DNA from 2 places in the Mycolicibacterium llatzerense genome. Region 1 is predicted to be linked to the other one. Evidence: riboswitches for the same ligand, from Rfam matches in the RefSeq annotation. Region 1 holds a riboswitch; the other holds the start of a gene.
What was found. Region 1 has a riboswitch for cobalamin ahead of A7G45_RS04825 (ABC transporter substrate-binding protein). Riboswitches for the same ligand answer to the same signal wherever they lie in the genome.
Positions count from the first base shown of each region.

Region 1 (5,982 bases):
CCGCTGCCGCAGTCGGTGGCACCGCGTTGGCCCTGGACGTGACGGCCGACGACGCCGTCGCCCAGATCGTCGCGCACCTGACCGAGCATCACGGCGGCAAGGCCGACGTGCTGGTCAACAACGCCGGCATCACCCGCGACAAGCTGCTCGCCAACATGGACGACGGCCGCTGGGACTCGGTCATCGCCGTGAACCTGCTTGCGCCGCAACGTCTTGCACAGGGCCTGGTGGAGAACGGCGCCATCGGTGATGGCGGCCGGATCGTGGGCCTGTCCTCGATGGCCGGTATCGCCGGCAACCGCGGCCAGACCAACTACGCCGCCACCAAGGCCGGCATGATCGGCATGACCGACGCGTATGCAGAGGTGTTCGGCGAGAAGGGCGTCACCATCAACGCCGTCGCGCCGGGCTTCATCGAGACCAAGATGACCGATGCCATCCCGCTGGCCACCCGCGAGGTCGGCCGTCGCCTCAACTCGCTGTTCCAGGGCGGCCTGCCGGTGGACGTCGCCGAGCTGATCGCGTACTTCGCCAGCCCCGCCTCGAATGCCGTCACCGGCAACACGATTCGGGTCTGCGGCCAGGCTCTGTTGGGTGCCTGACATGTCGCAGCCCAACGGTCTTCTGAACATGGCACGGGCGGCGGCGGGTGCGCTGCCGTTCGTGTCGCGGGGTTCCACCCTGCCGGTCCGCACGGTCAAGGTGTCGGGTCTGACCATCGACCCGACCAACGTGGCCGAGTACGCCGCGGTGACCGGCCTGCGGTTCGGCGACACCGTGCCGCTCACCTACCCGTTCGCGTTGACGTTCCCGACCATGATGTCGTTGGTCACCGGGTTCGATTTCCCGTTCGCCGCAATGGGTTCGGTGCACATCGAGAACCACATCACCCAGTACCGGCCCATCAAGGTGACCGACAAACTGGACGTGGCGGTGCGGGCGGAGAACCTGCGTGAGCACCGCAAGGGCCTGCTGGTCGACATCGTGACCGACATCAAGGTCGGCAATGACCTGGTGTGGAACCAGGTCACCACGTTCCTGCACCAGCAGCGGACCAGCCTGTCGGGTGGGCCGAAGCCGGAGCCGGTCAAGCAGCCGAAGCTGCCGCCGCCCAACGCGGTCATCAGCATCACGCCGGGTCAGATTCGGCACTACGCCGACGTCGGCGGCGACCACAATCCGATCCACACCAGCTCCATCGGCGCCAAGCTGTTCGGCTTCCCGACCGCGATCGCGCACGGAATGTTCAGCGCCGCAGCGGTACTGGCCAACGTCGAGGGCCAGCTGCCGGATGCGGTTCGGTATTCCGTCAAGTTTGGCAAGCCCGTGCTGTTGCCGGCGAAGGTCGGGCTGTACGTCGACGCCATCGACGGCGGCTGGGAGCTGACGCTGCGCAACCTGTCGAAGGGCTACCCGCACCTGACGGCGACGGTCACCGGGCTGTAGCTCTCGTCGCGCGTCGCGCGCCCGGGCGCGTCGGCTCTCCTGTGGCACTTGCGATTTGGAGCCGTCAACTTTCCTTGACAGTCAAGGAAAGTTGACGGCTTCTGTCGAAACATATTGAGAGACAGAAAGCCTCAACGCCCGACGGGTGTAGCGAGCAGACATGAAACTGTCATTTCCTTTGGGAAAGCGACAGTTTTGCGTCTGCTCGCGGTTTATGGCGGGAGGAGCTGAATCGTGGGACGGCCTGCGCCGGCTCCGTCGGGCATGACGCGGGCCGCGACGCCGTAGACCGACGAGATCAGTTCGGCGGTCAGGACTTCGGCGGGAGTTCCGGCCGCGACGACGCGGCCCTCATCGAGCACGACGAGCCGGTCGCAGAACAATGCCGCGAGGGTGAGGTCGTGCAGCGTCACCACCGCCGTCACCGGCAGCGCCCGGATGAGCGCCAACAGCTCGAACTGGTGCCGGATGTCGAGATGGTTGGTGGGTTCGTCGAGCAGCAGCTCGCGGGGCTCCTGAGCCAGCGCCCGGGCGATCTGCACCCGCTGCTGCTCGCCGCCCGACAGCGTCCGCCAATCCCGGTCGCGCATGGCCGTCGTCTCGGTCTGCTCAAGAGCCCGCTCGACGGCGCGATCGTCCGCCTCGGTGTCGCCAGACCAGATGCCGCGGTGCGGAATTCGACCCAGCCGGACGATCTGCTCGACGGTCAGGTCCAGGTCGGTGCTTACCTGCTGCTCGACCACGGCGATACGCTGCGCGACGGTCCGCCGCCGGATGTCGGCAAGCGGACGACCGTCGAGCAGCACCGCCCCACCGTCGGCGCGCCGTAGTCCGGCGAGCAGCCGCAGCATCGACGACTTGCCGGCGCCATTGGGCCCGAGCAGGCCCAGCGTCTCGCCGTCGGCCACCACCAGCGACACCCCGTCGATGAAGAGCCGGCCGCCGGCCGACCAGCTGACGGATTCCGCAGCGAGCGGCCCCGTCATCGAATCCTCCTGCGGCGGGCGAGAATCCCCATGAAGATCGGTACGCCGACGAGTGCGGTCACCACACCGACGGGCAGTTCCTGCGGCGCGAACACCGTGCGGGCCGCGGCGTCGACCCAGACCAGAAAGATGGCGCCGGCGATCGCGGTGACCGGCAACAGTCGGCGGTGCGACGGCCCGACGATCATCCGCGCGGCGTGCGGCAACACCAGCCCGACGAAACCGATTGCGCCCGCGGCACTCACCAAGACGGCCGTCAGCAGCGCTGTCGTCAGCAGCAGGATGATCCGGACCCGCCGCACCGAGACGCCCAACGCGGCGGCCGCGTCACGACCGAAGGCGAACGCGTCCAACGCATCTGACTGCAGCCAACAGACACCGAGGCAGGCCGCGCAGATGAGGCCGCACATCGCCACCTGATGCCAGCTCGCGCCGCCCAGCGACCCCAGCAACCAGAACAGCACCCCGCGGGTTTGTTGCGCGTCGGCCGACGAGAACACCACCATCGCCGTCGTCGCCGAAAAGAGCTGAGTACCAGCGACTCCGGCCAGGACCACCCGGTCCGGTCCACCCCCGGCGGCCGCCGCGAGGGCCAGCACGACCACGAAGGCGATCACCGCACCCACGAAGGCGCCGCCCGACAGCGTCAGCGCGCCACCGATACCCACCACAACGACCAGCACCGCTCCCGTGGACGCGCCGGAGCAGATGCCCAGCATGAACGGGTCGGCCAGCGGGTTGCGCATCAACGACTGCAGGATCGCCCCGCAGATGCCCAGGCCCGCACCGCAGATGGCAGCCAACAACGCCCGTGGCAGCCGCAGTTCCCAGACGATGCCGTCATCGATCGGTGCGATGTCCGCCGGGCGGCCCCAAAGATGTTGCGCGACGACCGCATACACGTCGCCGATCCCGAGGTCGGCAGGCCCGATGATCATGGCCGCCGCGATCGACAGCGCCAGCCCGGTCAGGCCGAGCATCACCATCCCGGCGGTGCGCACCGCCGTCAGGACTTCCCGCCCAGCCCGAACGAGCGCAGCCCGGCCGCGACGGTCTCGACTGCGCCGACGTTGCGCAGCGACGGGTCCATCGCACTGCCCGGCAACACGATCCACCGCCGCTCGCGCACGGCCTTCAACTTGCTTGCGGCCGGATCGGTTTCGAGGAACTTGATCTTGGCGGCGACGCTGTCGCCGTCGTCGCCTCGGGTGAGGTCGGCGAGGACCAGCACGTCTGGGTCGCGTTGCAGGATGGCCTCCCACGAAATCTCCGGCCACAGCTGCCGGCTGTCGGCGAACGCATTGCGCGCCCCAACCGCGGTGGTGATGATGCCCGGCGCCCCGCAGCAGCCCGCGATGTACGGGGTCCTGGTACCGGCGTACCACCACATCAGGGAGACGCCGCCTGCGTCGAGTCCGCTGGTCGCGGTCGCCATCCGCGTACGCAGCGACGAGACCAGATTGTCGCCGCGCTCGGGCACACCGAATATCTTTGCGATGTCCCCGATTTCGGCATACATGTCATCGAGCGTCAACGCGCGCTGCTGTGCGGCATCCTGACCACCGCACTCGCTCGACGACTGGTACGTCGGCACGCCGAGGCGCTCGAAGCGATCCCGTGGGGCCACGCCCTGGTCGGTGAACGACCAGTCGAACGTCGCGTAGACGAAGTCGGGCTTCTCCTTCAGCACCCGTTCGAACGACGGGAAATCCCGGCTCAGCACAGGCACTTTGGCGTTGTCGGCGGCGAGGTCGGGGCGCACGGCGTCGCTCCATGATGCGGTGCCGGCCATGCGATCGGCGAGGCCGAGCGACAGCAGCAGTTCGCTGGCCGGCTGGTTGATCGAAACCGCGCGCTGCGGCGCCGATTTCACCGTCACCTGGCGTCCGCAGTTCTCGAGCGTGACGGGATAGCCGCCGGTGCCGGCAGCAGCGGACTCCACGGCCGGCGGACCGCCACAGGAGCAGACGAGCGAAACAACCAGTGAGACAAGCACAATGGTGCGGACAAACACGGCGGGGCCTTCCGATCCGGGACTCTGGTCGCGGAGTCCATCCGTGGGGGTCCTCGCGCCGCCAGGCCACGAGAGCCCGAGCCAGCAGGTCTTCGGACTCGGGATCATCCAGCCGGAGCGCCTTCCCAGCCCGCGTGGGGCCAGTGGCCGTTGCTCCGCCTGTCCTCCTCACCGCTGCGCGTCAGTTCCGGGTTCACACCGGATTCCCTGACCCAACCGCGTTGGGTTCGACTGGCTCAAGCGGACCATACCAGCGCCGATGGGGTCACCGCCCTGGCGACTAAGGCTCCGCGCGCTTGCCCTTCAGGCCGCGCCAGAAGAGGTTGATCATCAGCTCGGTGGCGTCGTTGACATCGGTATCACCGGCACTGACGCGCGACGCGATGGCCTCACCCGCACCCACCAGGGCCACGGCCATCATCTCGAAGTCGCTGTCCGGCTCCGGGTTTCGCGTACCCGCACTGAGCAGCCGGGCCACCAGATCGATGATCTTCTCGCGGCCCTCGCGCACCGTGTGGGCGAAGGCCTGCGAGCTGGTGGCCTGCGTGTAGAGCACGATCCAGGACGCCCGGTTGCGGTCGATGTACGTCATAAACGACAGCACCGCGTTGCGCAGCAGGTCGCGTGGACTCTGCGCGAAGTTGATGTCGGCGCGGACGGTGTCGACGAAGCGCGTCAGCTCCCGATCCAGGCACGCGGCGAACAGCTCTTCCTTCGAGCCGTAATAGAGGTACAGCATCGGCTTGGAAATCTCGGCTTGCGCGGCGATCGCGTCCATCGAGGTCTCGTGATAGCCGTTCACCGAGAACATCTGCACGGCAGCGTCGAGCATCTGCTGTTCACGGACGGCCCGCGGCAGCCGCTTGGTTCCTCCTGCCATCAGAACAGGGTATTCAACGCGCAGCTCACTTCACGCATTTGGCGCCCGGCCCCTTCATGGCCGCCACCCGAAGGACCGACTTGTCGACCTGCGCCTGGTCCAGCTGCCCGGCCTGCGCGGCCGCTTCCAGCTTGTCCAGCACGTCGGGAATGCCGTCGGTGGTGATCCACAGGGCGACATCGGCGCCGGCCTGGAGCGCCTTGAGCGCCGCGTCGGCGACGCCGAAGTGCTGCGTGATGGCCGCCATGCCGGTCAGATCGTCGGTGAACACCACGCCGTCGAACGGCGGGCCGCCGTACTCGCCGCTGCGCAGCAGGTCGTAGGCGGGCTTGCTCAGGCTCGCGGGGTCGTCGCCGAGCGTCAGTCCGGGCACCTGCAGGTGGCCGACCATCACCGCGACGGGCTGCTGCGTCGTCAACGTCCGGTAGGGCACCAGGTCGTTGTCCTTCAGCGCCGCCAGCGGCGGGGTCTTCACGCCACCGGTGTGCGAGTCGCCCGAGCCGTGCCCGTGACCGGGGAAGTGCTTGAGCACCGGAACGAGCCCCGCCTCGCGCAGGCCCGCGGCATACGCGCCGGCGTACTCGGTCACCTTCTGCGGGTCCGAACCGAAGGAGCGGTCGCCGATCACCTCGTCGTCGGGCTCTTCGGTGACGTCG
Region 1 is NZ_LXOV01000001.1:925,799-931,780, forward strand. Features, by position in the region: gene A7G45_RS04805 (3-oxoacyl-ACP reductase) at 1-602, shown strand, start outside; gene A7G45_RS04810 (MaoC/PaaZ C-terminal domain-containing protein) at 604-1,446, shown strand; gene A7G45_RS04815 (ABC transporter ATP-binding protein) at 1,659-2,432, opposite strand; gene A7G45_RS04820 (FecCD family ABC transporter permease) at 2,429-3,418, opposite strand; gene A7G45_RS04825 (ABC transporter substrate-binding protein) at 3,439-4,446, opposite strand; cobalamin riboswitch at 4,513-4,697, opposite strand; gene A7G45_RS04830 (TetR/AcrR family transcriptional regulator) at 4,727-5,326, opposite strand; gene A7G45_RS04835 (glycoside hydrolase family 3 N-terminal domain-containing protein) at 5,352-5,982, opposite strand, start outside.

Region 2 (5,982 bases), 1.0 Mb from region 1:
GCGCTGCGTCGGGTCTATGCCCCGTTCGAGGCGGGACTACCGTCCCCGACCGGCCGGGTGTACACCCACGAGATTCCCGGCGGGCAACTCAGCAACCTGCGGACCCAGGCCGTCGCCCTCGGATTGGGCGGACGGTTCGAGGACATCGAGAATGCCTACGCCGGCGCCGATCACGCACTGGGCAGGCTGGTGAAGGTGACCCCGTCGAGCAAGGTGGTCGGGGATCTGGCGCTGGCTCTGGTCGGCGCCGGGATCAGCGCCCAGGAGTTCTCGGCCGACCCGGCCCGCTACGACATCCCGGACTCGGTGATCGGCTTCCTGCGCGGCGAGCTCGGTGAGCCGGCCGGCGGCTGGCCGGAGCCGTTGCGTACCAAGGCCCTGCAAGGGCGGGCAGAACCAAAACCGGACACCGAACTCACCGTCGAGGACTACGCCGAACTGGCGGAGCCGGGGCCGACCCGCAGAGCTGCCCTCAATCGATTGCTGTTCCCGGGACCGACCCGCGAATTCCTTTCACATCGAAGGCAATTCGGGGACACCTCGAGTCTGAGCGCCAACCAGTTCTTCTACGGGCTGCGCCGTGGCGAGGAGCACCGGGTGAAATTGGAAAAAGGCGTCGAACTGCTCATCGGGCTCGAGGCCATCTCTGAACCCGACGACCGCGGCATGCGCACCGTCCTGTGCCTGCTGAACGGCCAGCTGCGCCCGATCCTGGTGCGGGACAGGTCGATCGACAGCGCGGTCCCCGCGGCGGAGAAGGCCGACCGCACCAACCCCGAACACGTCGCGGCGCCGTTCGCCGGCGTGGTGACCATCGGGGTGGCGGTGGGTGAGCAGGTGCAGGCCGGCCAGACGGTCGCCACCATCGAGGCGATGAAGATGGAGGCCGCCATCACGACACCAAAGGCCGGCACCGTCGAGCGGATTGCGGTGGCTCCCACCGCAAGTGTCGAAGGCAACGACCTGCTCGTGGTGGTCAGCTGACCGAGGTCATGTTCACGGCACAACGACGATCTTGCCGTGAACATGGCCTGTCGTGCTCGCGGCGAGCGCGGCACCGGCTTCGGTCAGCGGGTATGTCTGGCTGATCGAGACGGCAAGGAGATCTTGTGCGATGAGCGTGGCCAGCTCCCGCAGAGCGTCGCCCAGCTCGCTTCCCGCTCCGCCGACGTGTACTTGGATACCGGTGCCGGCAGCGTCGAAGGCGACCAACGTGAGAACGCGCGCCGGATCTCCGGTGAGTTCGATGGACAACGGAATCTCCCCGCGGCCCGAGGCGTCGAGAACGGCGTCGACTCCCTGGGGCGCGACTGCGCGGACCCTGTCGAGCAGACCATCGCCGTAGGTGACCGGCGTCGCGCCGAGCGACCGCAGGTAGTCGTGGTTGGATTCGCTTGCCGTGCCAATGACATTGACGCCCTGGGCCTTTGCGAGTTGGACCGCGAAGGTGCCCACGCCGCCTGCGGCCGCGTGGACCAGCAGTGTCTCGCCGGCCTTGACGCCGAGCTTCTTCAGCACGGCATACGCGGTACCACCGGCACCTGCCAGCGAACCGGCAACTTCCCAGGCAATACCCTCGGGCTTGCGGACGATCTCGGCAGGTTCGGCCAGCGCATGATCGGCGAACGACCCGGTCGTCGATCGGCCCAGAACCTCGTCGCCGACGGCCCACTCGGTGACCTCAGAGCCGACGGCATCAATGACACCCGCCACGTCGGACCCTGCACCCGCGGGCAGCTCGAGCGGAATGAGTTCGCGCATGTACCCGGCAACGATCTTCCAGTCGATCGGGTTCACCCCCGCGGCGCGTACCGCGATCCGTACCTGGGTGGGTCCGGGAGCCGGTGGCTCGGCGTCGACCACGCGTAGCACCTCAGGTGTGCCGTATTCGGCGAATTGCGCAATTCTCGACATCTATCCGTCTCCAATCGGGTTCCGACAGCAGTCTCGCCGGTCTCCTGAAGACAAGCTGTCGATCGCCGGATTTATTTCATGAAGCAAGACGATGCCCCGGAATCTGAATCAGATTCCGGGGCATCGCCTTTGACTTACTGCGCGGCGCGAACCAACTGCGCCGCCTGCACCATGTTGCGCAGCGACTCGGTCACCTCGTCGGTTCTGCGGGTCTTGAGGCCACAGTCCGGGTTCACCCAAAGCCGCTCAGCCGGAACGGCATCCAGCGCATGACGCAGTGACGTCACCATCTCGTCGGCGGTGGGCACGCGCGGCGAGTGGATGTCGTATACCCCCGGGCCGACGCTGTTCGAGAACCCGATTCCGTTGAGGTCGTCGAGCACCTCCATGTGGGAACGGGCGGCCTCGATCGACGTCACATCGGCATCGAGATCGGCGATGGCACCGATCACCTCACCGAACTCCGAGTAGCACAGGTGCGTGTGAATCTGGGTGGCATCGCTGACGCCCGAGGTGGACAGCCGGAACGCACCGACCGCCCAGTCGAGGTACGCCGCCTTGTCGGCGTCACGCAGCGGCAGCAGCTCACGCAGCGCAGGCTCGTCCACCTGCACGATGACGATCCCTGCGGACTGCAGATCGACCGTCTCGTCCCGGATGGCCAGCGCCACCTGGTTGGCCGAGTCGGCCAGCGGTTGATCATCGCGGACGAACGACCAGGCGAGGATCGTCACGGGACCGGTGAGCATGCCCTTGACCGGCTTGTCGGTGAGAGTCTGGGCGTACCTGGCCCATTCCACCGTCATCGGCTGCCGGCGGGTGACGTCACCGAACAACACCGGCGGGCGCACGCATCGGCTGCCGTACGACTGGACCCAGCCGTTCTTGGTGGCGAAGAAGCCATGCAACTGTTCGGCGAAGTACTGCACCATGTCGTTGCGCTCGGGCTCGCCGTGCACCAGCACGTCCAGGCCCAGGTCCTCCTGCAATCGGATGACCGTCTCGACCTCGGCCTTCATCCGCTTGGTGTACTCGGCCTCGCCGATCTCGCCGGCCACCAGCGCGGCGCGGGCCTTTCGGATGTCGACGGTCTGCGGGAACGAGCCGATGGTGGTGGTCGGCAGCGACGGCAGGTTCAGCCGGGCGTCCTGTGCCTTGCGACGCTGCTCGGCCGGGCCGCGGCCGATGCCTTCGGCCAGCACCGCGTCCAGGCGCTCCCGGACGGCTCTGTCGTGCAGGCGGGGGTCCTGTGCCCGTGATGCGATTGCCCGATCGGATGCCGCGATCTCGGCGGCCACCCTGCCCCGGCCATCGCGAAGCGCCGCGGCCAGCGTCACCACTTCGGCGACCTTCTCCGCACCGAATGCCAACCAGCTGCGGAGCGCGTCATCGAGGCCGTCTTCGGGATCGAGCGAGTACGGCACATGCAGCGTCGAGCACGACGTCGACACGGCAACGGCCTTTGCCGATCCCTGTAGCGCACCCAGCCGGGACAGCGCCGCCGCCAGGTCCGTGCGCCAGATGTTGCGGCCATCGACGACGCCGGCCACCACCAGCTTGTCCGCCAGGCCCGGTACATCGGCTACCGGCTGGTCACCACCGGCGACGAAATCGACTGCGACACCGTCGATCTGCGTACGGGCCAACGCCGGCAGCGCGGCGCCCAGCGCGCCGAAGTAGGTGGCCACCAGGATCGCCGGGCGGTTGGCGGCACCCGAGAGCGTCGAGTAGACGTGCTCGGCCAGCTCCGGACCGTTGTCCACGATGTCGGTCACCAGCACCGGCTCATCGATCTGCACCCACTCGGCACCGGCATCGGCGAGTCGGCCCAGCAGGTCGGCATACAGCGGCAAGAGCTCGCCGAGGCGCTCGACGGGCGCCTGTGCTCCATCGACGGCCTTGCTCAGCGCCAGGAAGGTGATCGGCCCGACGATCACCGGACGAGCCGAAATCCCTTGCACTTGAGCTTCTTTGAGCTCTGCCAGCACCTTCTCCGGATGCAGGGTGAACACGGCGTCCGGGCCGATCTCCGGGACCAGATAGTGGTAGTTGGTGTCGAACCACTTCGTCATCTCCAATGGTGCGATGTCCGCCGTGCCGCGTGCCGCGGCGAAATAGCGGTCGAGGCCGTCGACTACGCCGCCCACTCGGGCCGGCAGGGCGCCGAGCAGCACTGCGGTGTCGAGAACCTGGTCGTAGTACGAAAAGGTGTTGACCGGAACCGAATCCAGGCCGGCGGCCGACAACGCGGCGAGAGTATCGCGGCGCAAGCCCGCGGCGATTTCTTCTAGCGCGGCCCGGTCGATCCGGCCGGCCCAGTAGCGTTCGACGGCCCGCTTGAGTTCCCGGTCCGGGCCGATGCGGGGCGCACCGAGAATGGTGGCGGTGAATGGTGTTGACAACAGACGTCCTTCAAATGCGACGGAAGTGCACACCGCCCAAGGACATCCATCGAAGACAGCCGAAACCGCCCTCGGCGATCAGCCCATTCCACGAGGCGATGCACCGCCGGACGCGGCGCATCCGGCACAGCTGGCAGGTCTTCGGACTCGCAGGCGCGCACCCTCTGGTGCTCCTAGTGGCCGTCGCTTCCCGGTTCGCGATGAACCAGTGCGGATGACGGCGGTCGTTCCTGCTTACCGCTGCGGGACAGTCCCGGATTCTCACCGGGTTCCCTCTCATGGCGAATCACCGCCATTCGATACCCATGACACCGAAGCGTCATGGGTAAACCAGCTGCGCCGAGGAGATTACCCTGTCGGACCCGGGCCAACCGGTCCAACCGGTCCGGCCGGACCGCCCGGACCCGCCGGGCCGCCGCCGTAACCCAGCTGCTGCGCCGTGTAGCGAGCGGCATCGGTGACCGGAACCGCCTGCACCGCAGTGCCATACGCGCAGATCTCGGTCCACACATCACCGATCTCGGTGGTGTCGAACCGCATCGCGACAATGGCATTGCCGCCGCGGGCCTGACACTCCTGGAGGAGCCGGCCCATGGCCTCGTTGCGGCTCTCGGCCAGGTTCTTGGTCATGCCCTGCAGCTCGCCGCCGAACATCGCCTTGAAGCCGGCACCCATCTGCGCGAAGGCGTTCCGGGACCGGACGGTAAGGCCGAACACCTCACCGCAGACTCGCTGAATCTCCCACCCGGGCAGGTCATTCGTCGTGACAACCAGCATGCTGCAGCCTTTCGTTGGTCGGTACGCCTCGAACTGTAGTGCGCAGCAACCGGAATCGTCAGACGGCTGCTGCCACATCCTGTGCGGGCACGGCCTTCTTCGCCCCACCGAGATAACGCTCGACGAGCCCGCCGAACACCAGCCCGATGACCGCCCAGATCAGTGCCTGATCGAGCAGCGAGTACCACCGGAACTTCCACAGCAGGTCGGCGTCGAAGCCCGGGTAGATCAGCTGCCCGGGGGCGTAGACCTTGCCGTCGATGGTCACCGGCGTGGTGAAGGTGTTGGTGATGGGTTGCGGTGTCTCGGTTGCGGCGCGCGCAAAGCCGAGTTCGCCGGAGTGCTCGACGTTGGCGGCCAGATCCCCGAGCGACGGCAGCGCCGCCAGCAGGCCGCCGAACACCACGAAGAACCCGAGCACCGCGGTCCCGACCGCGCGTGCCCAGCCGACCTTCGCGGACAGCTTGCGCGCGGCGAACACCGCGAGCCCCAGCAAGGTCAGCGATCCCCACACCATGCCCAGGTACAGGAAGCCCCGGGTCTCGATGGTGAACTCGTGGCCGATGGCCGGCGGGTTCGCTGGATACTTCACGAACGGCAGCAGGTACACGCCGAGGAAACCGAAGCCGGCGATAGCCCAGCCCAGCACCAGTGGCCGCACTTTGAAGCGGCCGTGCAGCACCAGATAGGCGACGGCGACCAGCGCACCCATCGCCACCGAGAAGGCGATGATGCCGGTGGCCGCACCGATACCCGACTGGATGGAGCGGCTGAACAGCTCCGGTCCGTCCGGCTCGACCGGATGGCCCATGGCGGTGTGAATGGTCGAGAGCACATCCATGCGACCCGACTCGTAGTCGATGGCCTTGTCGATGGCGGGTTCAGCAAA
Region 2 is NZ_LXOV01000001.1:1,943,382-1,949,363, reverse strand. Features, by position in the region: gene A7G45_RS09570 (pyruvate carboxylase) at 1-984, shown strand, start outside; gene A7G45_RS09565 (NADP-dependent oxidoreductase) at 997-1,914, opposite strand; gene metE (5-methyltetrahydropteroyltriglutamate--homocysteine S-methyltransferase) at 2,049-4,319, opposite strand; cobalamin riboswitch at 4,432-4,638, opposite strand; gene A7G45_RS09555 (YbjQ family protein) at 4,665-5,093, opposite strand; gene A7G45_RS09550 (CbtA family protein) at 5,152-5,982, opposite strand, start outside.
Region 2: it holds a riboswitch for cobalamin, as region 1 does, so the genes downstream of both, metE (5-methyltetrahydropteroyltriglutamate--homocysteine S-methyltransferase) here and A7G45_RS04825 (ABC transporter substrate-binding protein) in region 1, are expected to answer to the same signal.